One region of the Agaribacter flavus genome, then DNA from elsewhere that is predicted to be linked to it. Evidence: predicted binding sites of a transcription regulator. Region 1 holds the regulator's gene; each other region holds the start of a gene.
What was found. The regulator FNR, encoded in region 1, switches genes on or off when oxygen is low (the NO sensors DNR and NnrR bind a similar motif). The targets are predictions, from matches to a motif close to TTGATCTAGATCAA.

Region 1 (5,851 bases):
CTTATATTTGGGTTGGACCTTTCTATTTCAATGTGAAGGCAATTTTGTATCAAGATTTGTTTTCTGTTGTTGATGAACAAGACTCTAGCAGTAATGCGCCTTCTCAAACAAATGAGAATACAGGGGTATTTGATGCCTAAACTTATGCAAAGGCTAGACCTTACTTTTATGAAATCGCGCACGTTTCATAAAGCGAAAGTAATATTGCTTGCGACATTATTTGTTGTCATTGTCGTCTTAGCCATCATTTTATCTCAACCGCAGCAACACCTCGTTTCGGATATTCCAGAGCTAGAGGACGACACTTCACCTGTCCCCAATTTTGCTAAATACGAAAATATCGAAGAAAAAAAACGTGCTTTTTTCGAATATTTGCGACCCGCAGTACAAGCACAAAATGACTATATCATGACGGTACGGCAATATGTGCAAGGCTTAAGAGCCAAAGAGTTGATGGGGGAGGCGTTCACCTCTAGCCAACAGGAACAATTGGACTGGCTATTAAAGGAATATCGTGTTGACGAAGGCTTGAGTCGGGAAATTATGTACCGTCGATTACTCAAAAAGATTGATATTATTCCACTTGAACTGGTCTTAGTACAAAGTGCCAATGAATCTGCTTGGGGAACATCGAGATTTGCACGCAAAGGTTACAATTTTTTTGGCCTTTGGTGCTTTGTTGAAAATTGCGGGTTTGTACCTTCGCGCAGAAATCCTGGCGCAGTGCACGAAGTGGCTAAATTTGATGACCTCTCCAGTGCTATGTATAACTACATGCGCAATATCAATCGCCATCCTGCTTATGCCGAATTGCGCAATATTAGACAAAGACTCCGAGAGAATCAGCAGGCTATCTCCGCTAGTAAATTGGCTGAAGGGTTAACACGTTACTCTGAGCGTGGCGAAGAGTATGTCGATGAGTTAAAACAAATGATACGAGTAAACAAGGAATTAATTTCTGTATGAAGCGCAATTTTATTTTTGGTATCGCAAGTGGATTTGCGCTCTCATGCCCAATAGCGCTCGTCAGTGCAGAAGAAATCTCAGTTGAATATAAACGCTTTTACAGCCATGTAAGAAAACTGAATAATGAGGAGACCGAAGCGCTACAGTTTGCATTTGGATTTAAGCATATACATGAGAATCGACTCTGTGACATAGCGTCTGCAGTAATAAGTACTGATAAAAAACAGATTCCATTGGCGCTCAGTGACGAACATCGTTTTACTGTGCCCAGTGAAAAAGCACTGCGCCTCGCCGATGCAAGGGTCGTATTAGATTTACAAGACAAGGCCAATTTATGCGACATGTCTGTTCAACTTGAAACCAAAGAAAACTACTTAAAAACAAGCTACACGCCAAAAGAACTACGCTATTTGTTTGACCAATACCATGCTTTTTTTGATGATATGGGAGGCTTATTGTCTTTTATGATGCCCTCAGTGGTTGGTTTGCGGTTTTATTTTGAGAACGGTCTTAACCAACAATTAGAAAATAGCGCATTCGTGATTGTGAATGGAGAGCTTACGGTAGACAAAAAGCAATTTGATAATTTGCCTACACTAAACTTGCCAAGCACTCCATTACGCATAACCGCAATAACATCAAAATAAGCCTTAACAGTCTTTTCTATTCTGCAAGTCTAGTTGATACTCAATTTGTTTAGCAAGGCGTTCAACTGCCGCTTTTCCCTGGTGTGCAAGCTCTTGTGCACGATGAAACTCCAATAGACCAACGTCACGGAGTTGTGGCTCTATTAGTAAGTCAGGTGGATCACCTGCCAACCTTGAACGTGTCACTCTAGCTTGTAGAATCTCCAAAGACGAACTCATGACACTCATGATACCCGGCGGCGTATTTTTCTTGTTGCCTTTTGGCGCAGGGGAAAACCATTGCTTCATAAATCCTGGGCTGCCTTTTTCCATGAATTCATCTGTTTTTTCCTGGATGCGCTTGTGCTCAGGCTCACATTTTTGCATGAGTTGCGGACGAAAATCAGCCGAGAGATTGACTGCAATCACAAAATCAGCCCCTAATTGCCGACATTGGTTAACGGGAACAGGATTAACGACGGCACCATCAACCAGCCATCGACCATTGTTTTCAATTGGTGTAAATAAGGCGGGAATTGCACATGAGGCTTGAATTGCGTTACTAACATCCCCTCGATCAAATACAACCTCTTTTCCTGAGTATAGATCGGTTGCTACCGCCGCAAAGGGTTTGTTCATTGTTTCAAAAGAGGGCGCGCAAAACTCATTGCGATGTTTTTCGAATACTCTTAAGCCAGTGGCTAAACCTCCGCGTCGAAACCCGATGCCAAGTAAACCAAATACTTGCCATTCAGTCAGCGTGAAAGCCCATTCTTCAAGTTCTTCTAGTTTTCCGCTAGCGTAAGCGGCGCCAACATACGCACCAATTGAACAGCCCGCTACCACATCAACCTTAACACCTACTTTCTCGAGTGCCTTTATGATACCGATATGCGCCCATCCTCTTGCTGCCCCTGCGCCCAATGCGAGTCCAATTTTCACTATACTTTCCTTATTATTTCAGCTCGACAATAGCAATACTTTCCTGACTTTCCATGTCTTCAATGCCTTGCTGCTCGTTGTTAAAAGATAGGGGGATGTCTATCGGATCAAATGCCGTGTCGCCCTGACTTTCTCCACCTTCTTTTGTTCTTAGATCTGAAAAGTCGTACAAACTTTTATCAAGTAAATGCGAGGGCGCGATATTTTGAAGCGCAGTAAACATAGATTCTATACGACCCGGAAAACGCTTTTGCCAGTCTTGTAGCATCAGTTTAATATTTTTCCGCTGGAGGTTTTCTTGAGAACCACACAAGTTACACGGAATGATAGGGAAGGCCATATGTCGAGCGTATTTTTCTATATCGCTTTCTTTACAGTAGGCGAGAGGACGAATCACTATATTGCTGCCATCATCGCTTACCAGTTTAGGTGGCATTGATTTTAGTTTTCCACCGTAGAACATATTTAAAAATAGTGTTTCTAAGATATCATCGCGATGATGCCCGAGTGCGATCTTCGTTGCTCCCAACTCCTGCGCAACGCGATATAAAATACCGCGCCTTAAACGCGAACACAGTGAGCAAGTTGTCTTACCCTCAGGGATCTTGTCTTTTACGATAGTGTAAGTATCTTCTTCTACAATTTTGTAATCGATTCCTAAGCCTTGCAAATAATTGGGTAATACTTCTTCTGGAAAACCGGGCTGTTTTTGATCGAGGTTTACGGCGACGAGCGTGAACGAAATGGGTGCGACTTTTTGGAGGTATAACAAGGTATCCAGCATGGCATAGCTGTCTTTACCCCCCGACAGGCATACCATAATGTGATCGCCTTCTTCGATCATATTGAAATCAATTACAGCTTTACCTGCTTCACGGCGAATACGCTTTTGCAGTTTGTTGAAACTGCTAGAGTTTTTAATATTTACAGACATATATCTTGATACTTACGAAAAAACGCCTGAAGTATACAATAACTTTTGGTTTTTTTTTAGGCTTGCTAAAATTATTACAATCGCTAACGGGGGAATCATGCAAACAATACAGCAGCCGATTGAATATCCTTCACAACCCTTGCAAAATCGCTGCGAGTATATCCATATACGCTTTGGTTTTTCATCCGTGAAAAATAAATTTTGCAAGGGTTGTGAAGGATATTCAATCGGCTGCTGTATTGTTGTTTTCCAGCGCCCTATTAGACCGCGACGCTAGTATCCGGTAAACGATCGCTGATTGCTTGAGGATCGATTATCGTGATCAGTTTACCATCTACTTTTATTAACGCATCTTTTTGAAACTTGGTGAGTAAACGGCTAACCGTTTCAACGGTTAAACCTAAGTAATTGCCTATTTCATTGCGCGTCATAGACAAATTGAATTGCTTGGCCGAAAAGCCTCGTTCATCAAAGCGTTGAGACAAATGTGAGATAAAATATAGGAGCTTTTCTTCTGCGCTACGCTTGCTTAGCAACATCATAAGATCATGATCATGCTTAATCTCTGCGCTCATAAAGCGCATTATTTGCTTTCGCAATTGTGGATACTTCATCGACATATCATCAAGCGTTTCATACGGTAACTCACAAACCATTGCAGTCTCTAGAGCTTGGGTGTAACTCTCGTGAATTTCGTTTTTAAGTGCATCAAAACCAATAATATCGCCTGGAAAATGAAAGCCTATGATCTGCTCAACACCATCTTTATCACTGATATAAGATTTAAAAGATCCCGAGCGAACCGCAAAAAGACTTTGAAAAGCATCACCACTGCTTATTAGCTTATCATTTTTATGCAGCGGTTTTTTACGTTCAATAATTTCATCTAAAGACGCCATCTCTGTTTTGTTAAGCGAAACGGGTAAACAAAGATGACTAAAACTACAACTTTGACAATGAATGGATAGACTGGATTTATTGGACATACCAAGCTCTCAGGGATGAAGCAATTGTGCTAGTGACTATTCGAAACAATTTACTCGTTAATTAGCGAAAAAGCAAAAAAACTGCACTTGAAAAAAGCGTCAATGCGAGAACATATCGCGATACTTTGTGTTGAAGTAAGGGGACAAGTTGCTTAGCACCAAAACTAATTAACAGCAGTGCGGGTAGGGTACCTAAACCAAAAGCTAGCATGAGCAGCGCACCGTTAACGGCACTCCCTGAAGCCAGACTCCACGTAAGCGCAGAGTATACAAGACCACAGGGGAGGTAGCCCCAAATCATGCCGTATACAAAGGCGTGCTTAGTGTTTTTGATTGGTATAAATCGCTTACTCAATGGCTGTACTCGCCTCCATAGTAAGCCGCCTAGGCGTTCGAGGTAAGACAAGCCCTTCCACAGATCACTAATATACAACGCGAGCAAGATTAAAAAGCCAATGCTAATGTATTCGAGTATGGGAAAATCAGTGTGATTGGCTGAACTGACGATACTACCAAGATAACCAGTGAAAGTGCCAACCAAGGTATAGGATAAAATGCGACCGCAATTGTATGCAAGGGTAAATAGCTGTTTATTTGCGTTAACTGGCATGCCAAAAGTAAAGGCGGTTACAAGCCCCCCACACATACCTACACAATGAACGCTGCCAGCAATACCAATAAAAAAGGCAGCGAGCAGGTTAATTTCCTGCATGATCGCTCGGATGAGATGTTCGAGAGGGTTTATCCTCACTCAACCTTAGGTTTTCATTGTTTTGTTGCTGCTCACCCTGCTCAATGTCGTCGTCAAACAAAATGCTATAACCTTGTCGCTCTAAATCATCGAATTGATTGTTACGCACAGCCCAAAAAAACACTGCTACGCCAATGCATACAATGATGACTGCTAGGGGGATAAGCACATAAATTATACTCATTCGATTTCTCTCTTAGGATCGATTTATCAGAACTACACAACTTTGCACAGTTCAACACTCAATATCGCTAAATTCCATTTAAGGGTTGATGCTGAACCGCACTCTACTTCATTAGACGAGTAGAATTATACACGACAATGATCGAACTCACTGACATACCTAAAGCAGCTTGCCACGGGCTTAACATACCACTGATGGCAAACGGTAATACAATAAAATTATAAGTCAGCGCCCAGCCAATGTTTTGTTTTATTTTTGCTTTAGTGCGCTTGGCCATATTGAGTAAATCATGCAACGCATTCAAGCGAAAGCCCAGCAGGACAAGGTCAGCGGCGTTTTTCGCTAAATCTGAGGCCTTGCCAACGGCAACTGAAACGTCGGCAGCGGCAAGCACAGGAGCATCATTAATGCCATCACCGAGCATAATGAGGGAGCGACCAGCAGCCTGTGCGTCTTTCACAA
Region 2 (5,851 bases), on a different contig from region 1:
CAAATAAAAATCAATTACTTAATATTTACCGTGTATTTTATGAATTTCTTTAATTGCTTAGTTTTAAAAAAAAGTAAAATAATTTTGGTTTTATGGCTTGTGTATCAATATAGAAACAATAACAGTGACTTATGCCAATAATTTGTACTAGTCAAAAGTATAGTATAAATGCCGTTTTTAGGGATTAATGGGCAATATACTTAACAAGCTTCATAAGTTGAGGTGTATGTTAAGCACAAAGGCAGTTGCCCTTGTCAAAAAGCTAGGTTCGAATTCGAGGGACAAAACTGGGAATCAAATGCAGCCAGTCTTGTCCATCAGTAAAAAAGCCTAATAGTACCTTAGGGTGTCGGCCTTTCCTCTAAATGCGTAGTACGCGATAAAGGTGTACATAACAATAATTGGCACCACAACGAGAGTGCCGTAGAGCATGATCTCAAGTGAGGATTTAGCACTGGCAGCTTGATATATCGTCAGCGTGTTCGGTACGACATAAGGGTAAAAGCTTAGGGTCAAGCCGACAAAACAACTTACAAATACTATGCTAGTCATCAAAAATGGCAACCAAGCACCACTGTCGTTTTTTAGAGGTAAGCGCTTGAGTACCGCGTATCCCAAGGCAAACATGACAAAGCACAACAAGGGAATTGCGGCATATAAATAGGCCATTGGCAGCTGCGTCCACACAGCCAAGACATTTGCGTTTACTAAAGGATTGACCAAACACACTGTGAGTATACCAATAAAGCTCACTATGCCTGCTTGTTTACTGCGCTGTATCGCCCGTTTTTGCAGTTCACCAGAGGTTTTCAATATCAACCAAGTATTACCGATAAGTGCATAGGCTGCGATGACACACACACCGCTAAATACGGCAAATAGACTGCTCCATATGTTGTATTTTAATCCCATAATATAGATACCTAGCATAAAGCCCTGGCTAAATGCGGCCAAAATAGAGCCAACTTTAAAACATATATCCCAGTGGATTTTATTTTTTGGCTTTACTTTGGCTCTAAAGTCGAAGGCAACCCCGCGTAAGATCAATGCAATGAGTAATAATGAGGCGGGTAAATACAATACCCTTAGGATTTCGCTATGCGCGACCGGAAATGCCACAAGCAGCAAACCGACAGCCAGTACTAGCCAAGTTTCGTTAGCATCCCAAAAAGGTCCAATGGAGGCGATCTCGGTGTCTCGCCATTCTTCCTTGCTCATCGATAGGCAAATACCTACACCTAGGTCATAACCATCGAGTATGGCATATACTAATATGGATAAGGCGGTTAAGCTGGCAAATATGATAGCCAGTTGAGGGTGACTTAAATCCATCATAGTTGCGCTCCTCTTTGAACATTGGGATTTGAATACGCCTTTGTCTCCGGTACGCCGGGTATCTTTAAGTCGTACTCTTCTACATTCACTGCTTTACGTGCAAGGTTTAAAAGGGTGGATATGTAAGCGACCAATAGTACTGCATAGATAGTCAAGTACGCGACGAGCGTGAGCGCCACGTTTTCTCCAGCTATTGTTGTCACTGCGTCAGCTGTCCTAAGAACACCAGTAACCAAGTAGGGTTGCCTCCCTATTTCAGTGACATACCAACCCGCTAAGCTCGCAAGCCAACCTGAAAACGTCATTGCCATTACAAGCTTAAGTTGTGTTGTGGATAAGCGCTTGTTTTTTAATAATGAATAACTTGTCCACCAAGCTAGGATAATCATCACTAACCCGATCCCAACCATCACCCGAAAACTGAAAAACACGGGTACTACAGGCGGGTGGGCGTCGGCAAATGCATCGATACCTTTTATTTCTCCTTCTGGATCATGGGTTAGGATGACACTGGCGAGTTTGGGTATCTCTATCGAAAAGCGATGCGTTTTAGTCTCAGCATCTGGTATGCTAAAGAGCACAAGAGGCGCGCCTTTTTGTGTTTGCCATACCCCTTCCATTGCAGCGATTTTGGCAGGCTGGTGCTGCAAAGTATTAAGACCATGTAAATCACCCACAAAGGCTTGGCTTGGCGCAAGTATTGCCGCAGTAAAGAGCGCAGTTTTTAAACTGAGTCGAGGTGCTTTTTTGTTATCGCCTCGATAAATGCGGTATGCGCTGATACCTGCGACTAAAAAGCACACGGTTAATGCAGAGCTCAGTAGCGTATGTGTTAAGCGATACGGAAATGAGGGGTTGAAAATAATAGCCAACCAGTCAGTAGCGTGTGCAACGCCGTCTTTCATTTCAAAGCCTGCAGGGGTGTGCATCCAAGAGTTTAATGCGAGGATCCAAAAGGCAGACATACTCGTCCCCAATGCCACCAAGAACGTGGCCAGAGTGTGAGCCCAAGCAGGCACACGATTAAAACCAAACAACATGATGCCAAGCATGGTTGCTTCTAAAAAGAAAGCAGTCAAAATTTCATAAGCCAGCAATGGCCCAGCAATATTGCCAATGGTTTCCATAAATCCGGGCCAATTGGTACCAAATTGAAATGACATGGTTATGCCACTCACCACGCCCAAAGCAAAGGTAAGCGCAAATACCTTTACCCAAAACCGATAGGCACGCATCCAGACGGGGTGCTTAGACAAATCAAATCGGATTTTAAAATAAAAAAGTAGCCAACCAAGGGCGATGGTGATGGTTGGAAACAGAATATGAAAGCTAATGTTTGCGGCAAACTGGATCCGCGATAGCAGCAAAACGTCCATTATTGATTACCTCTGGTAAATTAAGAATTTTTTTACCCCGATATGCGCTATTGATTGCGCTCACTCCGCTTTTTTTTGAATAAGCTTGTCTTTTAAGTCAAGTACCTTTCCTACACCCGAGCCAAGCTTCATTAAGGTATTGAGCTTTTCAGGAGATAAGGTTTGCAAGCTTTGCGTCCAATGCGTGATGTTTTCGAGTAAATCGTGTATTTCGTGTATTTTTTGTTGCGCATGGGCTTCTTGAGAGTTAGCCGGTTCATCGAGTAAAATATCCCTTAATAGCGATAAGGTAGGATCCATTTCGCGTTTGCGTCGCTCTTCAAAAACCTTGTTAGCCATGTCCCAAATACTGCCTTTGGTTTGGTAATAGTCTTTCCTATCCCCTTGCTTATAAGTGGTTTGCACCAATTGCCAACTGTGTAATTCCTTTAAGCCCATGCTCACATTGCCGCGAGAGATGCCTAATAACTCACCAATTTTATTTGCACTTAACGCTGATTCGCTCAAAACCAAAAGCGCATAAATTTGGCCGACAGTGCGATTAAACCCCCAACGGCTGCCCATTTCACCAAAGTGAAATACAAAAGATTCGATCATCGGTGTCATTTGCATAATGTTTGTTTCTGAAGATTCAATATTTTCTGAAAGTATAAAAGGTTTTTGATTTAGATCAAGTTTTTTGGTTTGGATGCGTGTGCGTGTGCGATCTCTTTTTCGTTGAAATAAATTACCTTGTTGTGAGCGATGAAAAATGCATCTAAAGTGCATTATCTTTCTCGCTTTAATGAAATCCGCATGCCATTTCAATTTTTGCGAGAAAAACTAATTGTAAAAGCCAGAAGCTAAGATGGAGAATTATGGACGTTTTTGAGTATTTCGACTTAAAGAAAGACACCAAATCTATATACAAATATGCGCCTGTATATAAGAGCATAATTGACACTGAAGAAGTCATAATCAAAAGAACCAAAGAGCAAACAGATAGACTTGCAAATCTACTAACTTGGCAACAAACTATAAAAGGTAGCGGAATTGAAACAATTCTCCCAATAGCGTTCAAGAAGAAGTTCTATCATTCGATAGGAACGGAAAATTGGGTTGTCTACCCATTTATAAAAGGGAATAAATATCAGGCTAACGAAGAGCAAATACACGGCGCAGGTGAGTTGCTTGGGAGAATTCATGCTACATCTGACAGTGTTTTCGAGCATGGCTTTTCGTGGGAAAACTATGATGGCGAATTTTATGATGAGGTTGCTGAAGACATTCAGATAATTTCGAAGTGTTACCCAACAGAATTTAATTCGCATGAAGGTCAAAAGCTATTTCGCGCCATAGCACTAGAAGCATCGAAAAGGTTTAGTAACCTAGCAAGACAGGAACTTCCGACTTCTGATTGCACGTGGGACTTCAAAGCCAGTAATTTAGTTTATCAGACTAACAAACCCGTTCTAATTGATACCGACAACGCGGGGAAGGTGCCAAGAATATTTGACCTATCGCTAGCGTTGCTTCTTTTTCACACATGTGAAGACTCCGCTCCAAACAGAGTTTTTACGCCAGAAGAATGGGAGTTGTTTCTTTCAGGTTATAAAAAACATATTCAAATGACCGAAATTGAAAAAGAAAGCTGGCAAAGTATGCTTTTGCTTGTCTATGCAGATGAAGTATTGTGGGCAATCAACGATTTAGATGAGGACGAGAGCGATAGGCAGAAAGACTTCATAAGGAATCTAGTCACATTTAACGCGCACCAATACACAATTTAAATCGAACGACCGCAGTACGTAATGAGCAGTTGTTCAGTACTCATACAAATAACGATGGCATGTTGTCAACAGCAGCGGCCAACAACATCAAACCATAAACTTTTGCTCTAGACAAACCCATATAATTGATCAATACTTGATTAATCAATTATATGTTAAGTTAATTTGTTATGGCTTTATCTCAAAATTCCGAGTTAGTCGTCCAACTTGGCGACACCTACAACAATCTAAGCAAACACATAGAAGGCCAGCTCAATATGCATGGTATTAGCTTTAGTGAATTCTTAGTCATGAACCAACTAGTTTCAGCGCCCAAGCACTGTTTAAGCCGTGTCGAACTCGCTAAAAAAGTGAGTCTAACAGCTTCAGGGATTACTCGTATGTTAGTTCCGATGGAAAAAATAGGTTTAGTCGAAAAAGCCGCAAACCCTCGTGACGCCCGAGTAAGTTTGGTAAAACTGACCACTAGTGGTCATAAGATTTATCAAGAAGCTGAAACTGCAGTGAACGAGACGTCGAATCAATTGTTTGAAAAGCTTACTTCTAAGCAAGGTGAGCAGTTAGCCAACCTATTACGCAGGATGTATTAACCATGTCAGAAGTCAAGAAACAAGTCATCTCGAAACCTCGATTGATCTTAGTCACTGGGCAAGTTGGGGCTGGAAAAACAAGCTATAGCTTGGCACAAGCGGAGCAAATACAAGCGGTATGTTTTTCTATTGACTCTTGGATGCAAACCTTATTCGTCCCAGATACAGATATCAAAAATCCAAACTACGACTGGATGATTGAACGCGTATATCGTTGTTACGACCAAATATGGCAAACCGCCAGTCAGATCTTACAGACTGGCGGGCATGTTATCCTAGATTTAGGATTTACGGAACGAGCACAGCGGCAACAATTTATTGATAAAGGTTTGTCCATAGGCGTACAAGCAGAGCTACATTATTTAAACGTGGATACCAATATACGTAAGCAACAAGTAGCAAAACGCAATACCGAAAAAGATCCAAAACTTTATGCCTTTGAGGTCACAGAGCAAATGTTTGACTTTATGGAAACCCGATTTGAAGTCCCAAGTGCAGACGAGTTACAGCATGGAAAAACGATAACGCGAGCGCTGATTTAATCGGTCAATGCCGCTATTGAATTGCCGCCAACACCTTACGCCTTTCATAGTCTTGAAACTGATATAAGTAGCTATCAATCTTCAGAGCAAATAAATAAAAATATTTGTAATAAATATTCCACGATACCTACTAACAAACTATCAATCACAACATACAAATATTATGGAAAATACAAGTCACATGAGGCAAGCAACAAAGACATATCCGGATAAGCTTCGACCATCCGATAGCGGCGTGA
Region 3 (5,851 bases), on a different contig from region 1:
TGTCTGCGAGCAGCATACCTAGGCAAGCTATACCGATAATACTGAGCATAGGCATCAGCCAAGTATCAATATCTTGGATCAATGTGACAACAAGTATCGGCGATATAAAAAACAAGCCAAACATTTCTATCCAGCGCTTAAGCATTAGTGTTTACTTTACCTATGTAACGGAGTGAAACCGACGAAATAGTGTACTATATGACATTTTTATGACAACAAATTGTGTTAGTCATCTATCGGCAGTAACGGTAATTTTATGAAGTCGATGCGTTCTGTTTTTTCGCCTGAACCAGACGCAATAGCTCACTTGCTGCATATGCATCAGACATGGCGCGGTGGTGTTGGCTCATCGCAATATTGAAGTGCTGACATAAATTGGCCAAAGAATAAGACCGTAGACCTTTATAGTACTTGCGCATTTGTTGCACTGTGCAAAGTTTTGGACGGCGCCAAACACGGCCAATTCGTGAGAATTCTTCGCGTATAAACCCGTAGTCAAAGTTGACATTGTGCGCCACAAAAATCGAATTTTCTGTAAACGCATCAAGTTTTTCAGCAATATCTGCAAAAATTGGCGCATCAGCAACGAGTTGGTTGTCAATGCCGGTTAGTTCAGTAATTTTATTAGGAATCCGTCGCATAGGGTTAATGAGTGACTGCCATTGGTCAATCACTTCTCCGTTGCGTATTTTAACTATGCCAATTTCGGTGATCTTGTGATTTGCCGCTCGCCCGCCGGTAGTTTCTATATCGACTACAGCATAGACTTGTTGTGGATCAAAGTTAAAATCAACGGTGGTAATATGAACGTGTATACCCGCCTCGCGCAATTGTTGAATGCGCAAAAGCTGGTTGCGACGAAGTGAGTCGCCCTCTGCTTTCACTTCTTCAAAGCGCAGACCCGATGGGGAGCTTACCACTAAGTCGGGAAAGCCATCGCGTGTACGTCGCCAATCTTTTGCCATACTGCGTAGCATTGTTTTAAGGTGGGAAATGTCGGTGTTGTCCAGCACTAAGCTGATGCTATCTATTAATTCTGTTGACCAGCGGAAAAGATATTGCGTTTTGCCAAGTTCTTTTGAGGCCATGCTTAGAATATGCTTTTTCCAAATTAAAGACGAACTAAGTGAACTGAGGACGTTTTCAATTTCGTCATGCGCGGTATCATAAAAATTGTTTTGTTTGAGGCATTCTGGCAAGAAATCAAATTCAGTGAGTAAACCCAGTTCATTGTTTGCAAATAGAATTTTCCAGAATGTGAGACCAAACAGACCTCGCCACAAATTGTTTTCGGCCACAAAGGCATGGTGACCTTGACTTCGGTATAGTTCGACTAAACCTTGCTCTACCCGACCTTTGTGCACTTCGTCGAGCGTCAATTGACGAGTGTCATGGCGCAACATATCAGTCAGCACACTAGTACGTTTTTTTTGGAACTTACGGGCAAGAAAATCTTGTGCAAAAAGCAATAAGCGTTCATCAATTGGTTGCTTGATGATAGCAAGCAGGTGCTTTTCTAGCGCTTTAAGATCACCGTCTTTGTGTATTTCTCGGCACCATTTTTCTTGTGCTGCCGGATGTTTACAATTGAACAAATGAGAGAGTGCGTCAGTGCGGTTTAGTGGCAATAGCTTCAAGGCAAGACGATATAAGAGTTTATGCTGTAGCTCGTCTGTGATGGCGTCGATACCGACTGGTAGTTGCTCGATCAAGTCGTCAATTTGTTTTGCGCTATCAGGAATAAAGTGCTTTTCTTCTCTAAGCATCGTGTGCAGACGAAACAGAGTCATAGCTTGCTCTTTGGAAGTATATCGCGATATTTGTGTGGGAGATGTGGTGTTCACCTCTCTAGTCTTTAATACGCCCAAATCCCGCATTGAAAACTGATTAAGGCGGTCTCGGCAGTTGCCGAAGTACAGAAACAAAAAGTAGTTGATGACAGGATCTGCGTTTCGGGCAACATACGCCTTGGCTGTGGCAGAAAGCGTGATTTTTTTTACAGGCAAACGCTTACAGCTGCTAAGCCAGTCTGCTTTTGACGCACTTTTTTTGGGTGCTAGTGCAGCAAGTTTCGTTGTTTTACCTTCCGACACGTTGACGCATTCTTCATGCAGTTGGTGAAGCTCCTGTTTAGTTAACACCTCTAACAAAGCTAAGGCGTCGGCTTCCGTTACTGATCGCAGCCAGCCTTTTTCTTGAAGTGATGTTATTAATTTCGTGATGTTACTTAGTTCGCTAAAGCGTAAAGAGCTCGTTAAAATAAACGGATGTTTACGGTTAATACAACGCACAAGTAAACACTTTTCGTCATGTGAAGCTTGGGAGTATACCTCAATAAAAGCATGATGTTCTTTGCCTAACAGAGCTTTGTTGTGGCTGACAATATAGCTTAAAAACTCGTTAAAGTGCTCAAGGTAATAGTATGTAGGTAGTTCGCGCAAAACATGCCTTCGTAGGTAAAAAATTATCTGTCGCGTCAGCCCAAAAATAAATTGGGGCGTTGAGCAACGCACAATATTTTCGATATATGCTCTATCTAAGCTATATGCCGCTTTTGACAGCGGTCTTAAATGATACTGTGTTAATATACAGTGTTTGTCAAGGGTTCATGAAGATGAATCGAGGATCGTGTTATACAGCACAGAATAGGGGTCACTAGAATCAAAATTTGTTTTTCACGGATGAAAAACTAAAGTGTATATGGACATACTTGCCGCGTTTTTGATTCTAGTGACCCCTATTCTGTGCTGCATATTCCCCGTCGTTGCGATAAATCCAAATAATGCTAAACAGAGTAACTAAACATTGTAATAAAGCTTAGTTTACGCCGAATAGGGTGGGTAGAGGGATGAGTTTAAGCCATGCTGATACATTTGAGTGTCCTTATTGCATGACACGCAATGATATCGAAATTGATTTAGAAAATGATGTTGGTCAAGAGCAGATTGTAGATTGCCAAATATGCTGTTCGCCTATTGAGGTATCGATTGACGACAATGGCTTTGAATTATCGATAACTGTAAAACGAGATGATGAATAACACGATGATAGTGACACAAAATGATATTGAAAACATGGACAGTCGCTATCGAGCGCACTTTGTCAATTGTTTGTCCGGTTTCAAAAGTGCCAATCTTATCGGTACCTGCAGCAAGGATGGAATTGATAACCTGTGTATTGTTAGCTCGGTTTTTCATCTTGGCTCTCACCCTCCACTATTGGGGATGATCATGAGACCACACACAGTGCCAAGAGATACCTTAAAAAATATTAAGGATACCGGACAATATACCGTGAATCACGTTCATGCAGCATTGTTTGAGCAAGCGCACCAAAGCTCAGCCCGCTACCCAAGTGAAGAGAGTGAATTTGCGCACCTGAAGCTCAATCCACTAAGATCTTCTTGTATGTCCGCTCCCTTTGTAGCGGAAAGTCATCTTAGAATAGCACTTAAAGTACGCGATATCGTTGAAATAGCCGCCAACAACACTGAGTTAATTATTGGTGAAGTGATCGAGGTCAATGTGCCGGATCACAGTGTGCTAGAAGACGGCTTTATTGACTTGGAGGCGCTCAATACTGTGACTGTATCGGGTTTAGATAGTTATCACCAAACGACTTGTTTGGATCGACTCAGTTATGCAAAGCCCGATACCCCCCTGACTTCGATTAAAAAATAGTGTGAACATCAAAAATTACACGACACTTTAGAGGCAGTTTATTGCAGATTATTATTTTGTCGCATGCTTAGCGGTTGATTCTCTTCAATTAATTGTAGATCTTTTCAGTAAGTGTATTAGTATTAAGTGCAAAGACTATATCCTTCTTAAGTCTAAGAAATGGTATAGCGATGGATATCCACAAATCTGAACACAGTGCTAGATACTAGGCTAGACAATATAGTTCGGGTTAAAAAAGGCTTACTTTGAGGTAAGCCTTTGTTGTTTTTACGACAAGATAAAAACGAATAATTATCATTATCAGCCTACCAATGAGGAGATGTTATGAAACAATTTGATCGCCGAGGCTTCTTAAAACTCTCTGGATCGACGCTAATTGGCATGACCCTGGGTGGTGTAGCATTGAGAGCGAATGCACAAGAGAAACTATCTCTTGAAGATCCTACTGCCGTTGCACTCAAGTATACACACGAGTCGAAAGAAGAAGGCCAAAACTGCGCAAACTGCATGTATATTCAGGGCGAAGACGGTGCTGAATGGCGACCTTGTGGTATCTTCCCTGGAAAATTAGTCAGTGCCAAAGGATGGTGTAGCGCTTGGATGAAAAAGGCATAGCTTTTTATTGCGTTAATATGTACTGATTGCATAAACAATGTTGTTGTTTAAAAGTCCGTATTTACGGGCTTTTTTTATTCAAGTAATGTTGAACCACTACACAGTTTATTTCGAATAAGTGTGATTTATCTTCGTATTTTTCGATTGATTAGTCAGGTATTTATTGTTACTCGCAAGACGGAATAAGGCTTACACTTGCGCAAGTTTTTGATCTTTTGAAAGTTATTTCGTCTCGATATGACTATAAGCAAAGTGTTAATCAGGAATTTTGGGCGTGATTGAAGCGACGGCCTCATCAAGTAGTCGAAAAACCTGAACTATCTTGCTGTCTATCCGTAAAGGAAATAACAAGAAATATACAACCAAACTGTTTTACGACTAGGAGTATCGATGAAAAAAATTGTGTTAGCGAGCTTGTTATCAGCAATGAGTTTTGCGTCCATTGCCAACGTTTGTCAGGGTTACGGACCACAAACTCCACGAGACATAGATTCTTTGGAAGGAACAAATAAGCGAATCTTCAGTATTGCACCGCCTTCTGAGCAAATGAACCTATGTAATATTCACTTTCATAACAATGCTGAGCATAAGGCAAAGGATTTTTCTATCTATGCTGGCGAAGGTAAAAATGGCTATGGCGGTGGTTACATGTGCGGTATTAGCAAGGACTTGACACCCGCCGAACTCAAACCAACTGCTGCAAAAGTATGCGGCGGACTTAAGCCCGGCGATACCATTGAAATGCACTGGGTACATTCCTCTTGTGATGTGAAGCCCGGTGCAGGCTTGGGTAGCTGTTTGTCAGACAGTTGTGCAAACCCTAACTTGCGAGTAGAAACACAGGTATTTACTTTGGTTAATGACAGTGCGGCCATGGATTTCAACGATATGGATTATGATGGCAATATGAGTAACGGTTACCATCAGGCTAAGATGATCCCGAATACGACGGGCGCGCCTGTTGAGTTTTTGGGGTCAACAACGGGTCCATCTTACGATGCATCTCAAAAATGTTCACCGTTACAAGTCACATGGTCTGTTCGCCCACAATGTGCAAAACTTGATATTAACTCTATTGCGAAGTGGTGTGAAAGCAATGAGTTTGAAGAGAAGAAAGCACACGGCGTACGTCAACTCGTAACGGACAAGCGTTTACTTTCAGTCATTCACTAGCCAGTTACAACTTCACGCCATTGAAAAAGCCGAGCCTAGTATCGGCTTTTTTGTTGTCTGTCTTAAACCAACTACTTCAGTAGGTGGTTATCATTTTGAGTTAAGCAAACCAACAGCATTTTGTTACGCTGCCGATAGGTAGGTATATGATAATTACAAGATGCTTTAGATGACACACTCCACCTTTCTAACTATCCCTATTGATGAGCTCAAACCAGGCATGATGGTGCACAAAATTGGGCAACAAACTGGCAATTTGACGGTAAAAAGTAGAGGCCGAATAAAACACCCTGTTGTGATCAATCAACTTATTGCTTGTGGGGTGCAAACTGTAGTCATTGAGCGCACGAAACAAGTCACACAACAAACTATAGAAGCGCTTA

Region 2: the regulator FNR is predicted to act here: its motif matches at 3,372-3,385, upstream of ACFOHL_RS07300 (GbsR/MarR family transcriptional regulator).
Region 3: the regulator FNR is predicted to act here: its motif matches at 3,755-3,768, upstream of ACFOHL_RS07585 (high-potential iron-sulfur protein).

What each region holds. Positions count from the first base shown of each region.
Region 1 is NZ_JBHRSW010000014.1:244,444-250,294, reverse strand. It holds gene ACFOHL_RS08885 (hypothetical protein) at 1-140, shown strand, start outside; gene ACFOHL_RS08880 (glucosaminidase domain-containing protein) at 169-966, shown strand; gene ACFOHL_RS08875 (DUF2987 domain-containing protein) at 963-1,613, shown strand; gene rssA (patatin-like phospholipase RssA) at 1,617-2,534, opposite strand; gene ttcA (tRNA 2-thiocytidine(32) synthetase TtcA) at 2,548-3,468, opposite strand; gene fnr (fumarate/nitrate reduction transcriptional regulator Fnr) at 3,729-4,454, opposite strand; gene ACFOHL_RS08855 (sulfite exporter TauE/SafE family protein) at 4,516-5,166, opposite strand; gene ccoS (cbb3-type cytochrome oxidase assembly protein CcoS) at 5,153-5,389, opposite strand; gene ACFOHL_RS08845 (heavy metal translocating P-type ATPase) at 5,493-5,851, opposite strand, start outside.
Region 2 is NZ_JBHRSW010000011.1:11,448-17,298, forward strand. It holds gene cydB (cytochrome d ubiquinol oxidase subunit II) at 331-1,335, opposite strand; gene ACFOHL_RS07295 (cytochrome ubiquinol oxidase subunit I) at 1,332-2,714, opposite strand; gene ACFOHL_RS07300 (GbsR/MarR family transcriptional regulator) at 2,772-3,323, opposite strand; gene ACFOHL_RS07305 (phosphotransferase) at 3,569-4,480, shown strand; gene ACFOHL_RS07310 (MarR family winged helix-turn-helix transcriptional regulator) at 4,651-5,070, shown strand; gene ACFOHL_RS07315 (AAA family ATPase) at 5,073-5,612, shown strand.
Region 3 is NZ_JBHRSW010000011.1:67,839-73,689, forward strand. It holds gene ACFOHL_RS07565 (CPBP family intramembrane glutamic endopeptidase) at 1-145, opposite strand, end outside; gene ACFOHL_RS07570 (exonuclease domain-containing protein) at 255-2,441, opposite strand; gene ACFOHL_RS07575 (CPXCG motif-containing cysteine-rich protein) at 2,849-3,040, shown strand; gene ACFOHL_RS07580 (flavin reductase family protein) at 3,030-3,680, shown strand; gene ACFOHL_RS07585 (high-potential iron-sulfur protein) at 4,005-4,295, shown strand; gene ACFOHL_RS07590 (delta-class carbonic anhydrase) at 4,686-5,468, shown strand; gene ACFOHL_RS07595 (HD-GYP domain-containing protein) at 5,638-5,851, shown strand, end outside.